DNA from 2 places in the Dictyoglomus thermophilum H-6-12 genome. Region 1 is predicted to be linked to the other one. Evidence: riboswitches for the same ligand, from Rfam matches in the RefSeq annotation. Region 1 holds a riboswitch; the other holds the start of a gene.
The links. Region 1 has a riboswitch for thiamine pyrophosphate ahead of DICTH_RS05560 (energy-coupled thiamine transporter ThiT). Riboswitches for the same ligand answer to the same signal wherever they lie in the genome.

Region 1 (3,419 bases):
TTTCCCTGATTCCTTTAGTACCAATTATTGTTCCACCAGTAGGGAAATCAGGCCCTTTTATGAAGTTAAGAAGTTCTTCTATTTCTGCCTCAGGTTTTTCTATGAGATATAAAAGAGCATCTATCAATTCCCCTAAATTGTGTGGCGGGATATTTGTTGCCATTCCTACGGCAATTCCCGAAGATCCATTCATTAAAAGTTGAGGTATTTTGGTGGGAAGTACTACAGGCTCTTTTAAAGAGTTGTCATAGTTGGGTATAAAATCAACTACATCTTTTTCTATATCTGCTATTAGTTCAGAGGCTATTGGAGATAGCCTTACTTCAGTATACCTCATTGCTGCAGGTTCGTCTCCATCTATGGAACCAAAGTTACCATGACCGTCTATAAGGGGATATCTAAAGGAGAAATCCTGGGCCATTCTTACTAGAGCTTCGTAAACTGCTGCGTCTCCATGAGGATGATATCTTCCTAATACATTACCTACAACGTGAGCACTTTTTCTATAGGGTCTGTTATGAAGTATTCCTGACTCATACATTGAGTATATGATTCTTCTTTGTACAGGTTTTAAACCGTCCCTTGCATCGGGCAAAGCCCTACCCACAATTACGCTCATGGCGTAATCTAGGTAGGAACTCTCCATCTCTCTCTCTAAACCAACTAAGATAATCTTGTTTTTTTCAGCCATAATTTTTACCTTTTTGTTTAAGATTATTTAAAAAATAAAAAGTAAACTCAACAATTCTTAATTTTAACACAAAAATTAGGTTTGGTATAGATGTATTACTAATAAGGTTCCTTTTTGTATACTAATTTTAGCTTGGTAACTAATAAACATATTACTTATGCCACGAGTAAGATTTCTATAAAGAGGTTCGTAATTAAGACCATATTTTAAGCCTTCTAAATAGATTCCCTCTACCACATCTGATAGAGGAATAAGGGAGAGAGTGTCTCCCTTATTCCCCCAAATAACTTTTTCCTCTTCTCCCTTCATAATATAAATTCTTAATTTCCTATCAACAACGTATGGTTCTATATTTAAATCTTTTAATCGTTCAAGAAAAAATATGTTTGCGAGGGTATGATCTATACGCCCTCCTAAAAGCCCTACAAAGTATATTGAATTAGGCTTAAATTTTACTGCTTCTTTTACTGCAAGTTCTAAATCAGTTTCATCTTTATCAGTAGGATAAATTTTCCACTCTACTTTGTGTTTGGTAAGTCTTTTCTCAATATCTTCTGTGATTGAATCTAAATCTCCTACAATAATATCGGGAAATATTCCAAGTTTTAGAGCAATCTTAGTTCCTCCGTTGGCACATATTACCTTGTCTACTGGGAGGATTTCCTCAAGCTCAAAATCAGTTATTTGACTTTCTCCATTTACAAAGATAAGTATTTTTCCAATGTTGTTATTCATTTTCTTTTAACCTTTGTACAATTATTAAGACAAAGGGAAGACACACGAAAGTACTGGGTACTACCACAAAAAGATTGTAGATAAGAGAGTAGATCCATGCTGGAGTTCCTGGGGGAGCATACTGGGAAAAGAAGATTACTCCAGATAGGAAATGAGCAAAAAGCCTTCCTAAGCCTCCAATGAATACACCAAGCTCTATTGGTTCTTGAGTTTTTCTAATATATCCTCCATATATAAGTAGAACGGTTCCTAATATACCTGCTATTATCAAGACGATCCTTGATACTGGATACCATTTAAGTTTAAATTCTAGATCTTTAATATCTTCTTCTATTTTGGTTTTGTCCTCTCCTGTGGCAGTTTGTAATTTTACTTTTAGATCTTCAAGGGTTTTTTGGGCTTGTGGAAGTTCCGAGGATATATTTATTACAAAACCTATGGTTCCTAAGAGAAAAACTATAGCAATAATATATGTAATAATTTTGGATATTTTTATATTTTTTACTACTCCAGAAAGTCCAATCAAACCAAAAGCTATTGGGTAATCAAGTAGGTATTGAAGCCAATGTACTACATACATGTCTTGTAAAGAGTGGATTACGCCATAAGTGAGTCCTACAAGTATACCAGGAATCGCTCCCCATCTTAGAGCAAAGACAAATAAGGGAAGCATCTGTAAGCTTATACTTCCTCCTTGGGGCATGGCACCGATTCTTAGATACCAAAGTAAAAGGGATAAGGCAATACTCAGGGCACCTTCTGTAAGCATTCTTATAGATCTTTTTTGCATCTTATAGGCACCTCCTCTAAAAAAATTTAAGGTTCCCTGCCAGCTATAAGGAGGGAACCTTAAATTTTTTTAATCCCTTCCCTACGCTGGCATTACCCAGATCAGGTTCAAAGGGTCGGTAGCTCCTGCTACCCTCTCAGCCTCGGATCAGAGGCTCCCCCGGGAACCTCAATATCTAATTTTTTTAAAATTATATCACATATCTCTCAATTTTTCTTTGATGAGATTTTCTAAATAATCTATTCTTTGCTCAAGATTTTCTATTCTTTTGTTTAACTCTTCTATTAGTTTTAACTCTGGATCCGGAACATTACCATGCTCGAGCATTTCTTTTGGAGTTAATTTTTTACCTTCTTGAGATACAATCCTTCCAGGAACACCTACTACAGTACAATTAGGAGGTACTGATTTTAATACTACTGAACCTGCACCGATTCTTGTATTATCACCTATAGTAATAGGACCTAGTACCTTTGCCCCAGCTCCTATAACCACATTGTTTCCTATGGTTGGATGTCTTTTTCCCTTTTCTTTTCCAGTGCCTCCGAGGGTAACTCCCTGATAAATCAACACATTATCGCCTATTTCTGTGGTTTCACCTATTACTACTCCCATACCATGGTCTATAAAAAATCCTTTACCTATTTTAGCCCCAGGATGTATCTCTATACCTGTTAAAAATCTATTTAAATGAGAAATAAGTCTTGGAATTACCGGAATTCTTAGATTCCATAAGAAGTGAGCAATACGATGTAAAAGAATAGCGTGAAACCCAGGATAACATAATATCACTTCTAAAAAATTTCTTGCTGCTGGATCTTTTTCAAAGACAGCTTTATAATCCGCAATTATGGTTTCTATAATTTTTTTCATCCTATTCACCCCAATTTATACTTCTTTGGTATAAAAATAACATATGGTTTTAAAATTATCAATAGTATATCCACTTTTAAAATCTTGTAGTATAATATCAAAAAAGTTAAAGATTTGTTAAAGGCGAAGAAGGGAAGAGTAGCCACAAGAACCAGGATCTCAGAGAGGTTAGCCTTAGGCTGAAAGCTAACTATCCTGGCTGTGGTGAATGGGCCCCGGAGCCTTGAGGCGAAATATATAAGTAGCCGAGACGGTTCTGCTTCCGTTATAGGGCAGAAAGTGAGGTCTTTTCAGACCTCATTAAGGTGGTACCACGAGAATAAGCCTTCT
Region 2 (3,419 bases), 370 kb from region 1:
TAGGATATTTTTTAGAGAGGTACTCTGCGTGAAGGATTGTTTTAAATACATCTTCCACAGGATCATGGAGTCCTAATAGTACTCCTACAGTTACCTCATAAACTCCCGCCTTTAGAGCTCTTTCTTGAGTATACAGTCTATATTCATAATCACTTTTTGGACCTATAGGATGAAGTTTTTTATAAGTTTCCTGATTGTATGTTTCTTGATACTGTACTACTCCTGTTAGTCCTTCTTTTACTAATATCTCATATTCCTCTTCTTCCATAGGGTAAACCTCTATGGAAATTTCAGAAAAATAATTTTTTGCAAGCTTTACTGCATCAAGTATGTACTCGAAAGGTGTATTTATTTTATCGCATCCCGTAAGAAGTAAAATACTATCAATATTCATTTCTTTGATTGCCTCATATTCTTTTACTATTTCTTGTTGATCAAGCTTCTTTCTAAAAATTTTATTTTTAGCTGAGAAACCACAATAATCACAAGGAGAAAAGCAGTAATTGGAAAGATAAAGAGGAGTAAAAAGAGTTATAGTCTTTCCAAAGTATCTCTCAGTAAGTTGCTTAGCTTTTTTAGCCATGAGTATAAGGTTTTCGTCAGAATTGTCCGTGAGAAGAATGATTAGTTCTTCCCTTGATATTTTAGCTTTCTCTAAGATTTTCTTTATATTAACCCCTTTATGTTCTAGATTATTAAGATTTTTCAAAATTTCATCTGCTTCTTTTAAGATTTCTAACATAATCTCACCTAATTCCTTTTATAAAATCTACTAATGGAGATGAAGCATCAGCATATTCTTTTTCTTGAGGAAGGCCAATTTCGTAAGCTAATCTTCCTGCTTTTACCGCTAAATCAAAAGCTTGTGCCATTTTAAAGGGATCATTTGATGTGGCTATAGCAGTATTTATGAGTACTGCATCAGCTCCTAATTCCATAGCTTTTGAGGCATGAGAGGGTTTTCCTATACCTGCATCAATTATTACAGGTAGAGATATTTCATCTATAATTGCTTTTAACAAGGTTTCACAGTCTATGCCTTTATTGCTTCCTATAGGAGAACCTAAAGGCATTACTGCAGAAACCCCTATTTCCTCTAATTTTTTTGCCACCACCAGGTCTGGTGATATGTAAGGAAATACTTTAAATCCTTCCTTAACAAGTATATCTGCTGCTTTTATAGTCTCTTCATTATCAGGTAATAGATATTTTAGTTCCCCTGATATCTCTATCTTTACCCAGTCAGAACCTGTCAGTTCTCTCCCTATTTCCGCAATTTTTACAGCTTCTTTGTGATTTCTTGCTCCAGAAGTATTTACCATTATTTTGGCAGTTTTGGGGAGGAAATCTAAAATAGAATATCCCTTACCACTTTCAGGATTTATTCTTCTTACTGCTACAGCAAACACTTCTATTTTGAGTTCCTCATGCATTTTAGGGATGATACTATAATCAGGTAATTTTCCTGTGCCTACAAATAAACGATTATTTACAACGGTGTTCGCAATAATCAAGCTCATGTTATTTAACCTCCTCCTACAAGGGAGACAATTTCTATATAATCTTCATCTTTTAACTTCATGTTTTCCCAGTTTTCCTTTTTTACAATCTCTCCGTTTACCAATACTACGATTTTCTCTGTGGGATAATTTAGAAAAAGAAGTAGGTCTTTTAGATTGCCTTTAAATTTTATTTCTCTATCGTTTACAAGCATGTTCTTCCCTCCTAATTAAACATAAAGGACCGCCCGGTTTATACCGAGCGGTCCTTTATTTTCCTTATGTTCTCTCCCTCCGCCGGCATTACCCGGGTCAGGTTCAAAGGGTCGAGACCGGGATTTTAGGTCTCCTCTCAGCCGAGCTTATCCCCTCAGCTCCCCTGGAAACCTATATTCAATTTTTAGTTTTAGAAATTATATCATAAAGATCGAGGTTTATTCAATATGTGTAAGTTCATCAGGATATGGATTTAGGTAGGTTTGATTTAAAAGGTACTGATCATCAAATCTATATGCCCAACTTTTTAAAATTTCAATAATTGGTCTTAAATTGATTTTTGCCTTTCTGTATAGATTGAGAAGATATAAAAAATGGTTTTTTTCTCCTTCTTTTAATTTTTTTGAAAAGTATCCATATATGTGGAAGATAACATTTGTATGGTTTCCTCTTTTAGGAATCACAGAAAGGGCCTCTCTGAAGAAAATGGTATATTTCTCTATTAATTCCTCAAAAGAGTATTTAGTTTGATTTGCCAATAGGTTTCCTAGCTCCTTTAGGTGTTTTTGGGAATAAGCCATAAGAAGATATTTATTATTCTGGTGAAATTCTATTAGGTCTCTTATTTTTGGGGGTCTTTCTTTTAGAATTCTCAAATCTGCCAATACAAATATTCTCGTCAAGAATCTTTCTCGAATTTCTGGATTTCTAAGTCTTCCCTCATCTTCTGCAGGAATATTGGGGAATTTTTCTAAAACTTTATGAGCAAAAAGACCTATTCCCTTAGAATGAAAGATTTTTCCTTCTTTATCTTTATAGATCATAGTATTTGATAAACCGCAAGAAGGTGATTTGCTTTTTAACAGAAAGCCATCTACCTCTGGAAGTTTACCTAAGAAATCTTCAGAAAAATCCAACATCTTATTGGTAAGGTCTAAGCCTGTTTTGGGCTGATAAACCTTTATTCTATTTTCTTCAACATATAATATTATTTTATCTCTTGGGACTCCAAGGCCTATAGAGATCTCAGGACATACAGTTATCACTTCGCAAAATTCTTTTAGCTTTAAGGCAAAGGCATCTCTTATTATGCCTCCATCATACCTCACAGGTTCTGAGGTAAGACAAGTGCTATATATTATTTTGGGTTTGTTAAACTTCCTCATATCTTATATTATATCTTTTTTTGTGAGAGAATATTTTAAAAAAAGAAATGAGGTGATCTATTATGATTATGACTGTAAGAGGGGCAGTAGATAGAAAAGAAATAGGGAAAAGTTTGGTACACGAGCATATTCTGGTGGATTTTTCCTCTGCTGAAGAACAGATAGTTATTGATGACAATTTAAGAAACGATATTGTGGAAGTTATGCTACCCTATTTAGTAGAAATCAAAGAATTGGGTTATAACAGCTTTTTTGAGTGCACTCCTAAATATGTGGGAAGAGATGTAAAGATTTTAAGAATATTATCAGAAAAAACCGGTTTGAATATTATAACAAATACAGGTTTTTATGGGGCAGGAGAGGATAAGCATGTTCCCAAAAAGTACCGGCAACTTTCTCCGGAAGATTTCGCAGAGATGTGGATTAATGAATGGAAAAATAGTATTGAAGATGGAATTAAACCTGGTTTTATTAAAACTGCTGTAAATCCTGGTCCTTTAAATGATATAGATGAAAAATTAATAAGAGCTTCTGCCTT

Region 2: linked by a shared signal. The riboswitch ahead of thiS (sulfur carrier protein ThiS) and the one ahead of DICTH_RS05560 (energy-coupled thiamine transporter ThiT) in region 1 are both predicted to bind thiamine pyrophosphate.

The regions. Positions count from the first base shown of each region.
Region 1 covers NC_011297.1:1,116,449-1,119,867, reverse strand. Annotated here, with positions in the region: gene gyrA (DNA gyrase subunit A) at 1-691, opposite strand, end outside; gene DICTH_RS05565 (thiamine diphosphokinase) at 767-1,426, opposite strand; gene DICTH_RS05560 (energy-coupled thiamine transporter ThiT) at 1,419-2,216, opposite strand; TPP riboswitch at 2,278-2,387, opposite strand; gene cysE (serine O-acetyltransferase) at 2,412-3,080, opposite strand; T-box leader at 3,207-3,419, shown strand, end outside.
Region 2 covers NC_011297.1:1,486,207-1,489,625, reverse strand. Annotated here, with positions in the region: gene thiH (2-iminoacetate synthase ThiH) at 1-742, opposite strand, end outside; gene DICTH_RS07480 (thiazole synthase) at 747-1,520, opposite strand; gene thiS (sulfur carrier protein ThiS) at 1,526-1,714, opposite strand; TPP riboswitch at 1,771-1,890, opposite strand; gene DICTH_RS07470 (YbgA family protein) at 1,934-2,881, opposite strand; gene DICTH_RS07465 (phosphotriesterase family protein) at 2,944-3,419, shown strand, end outside.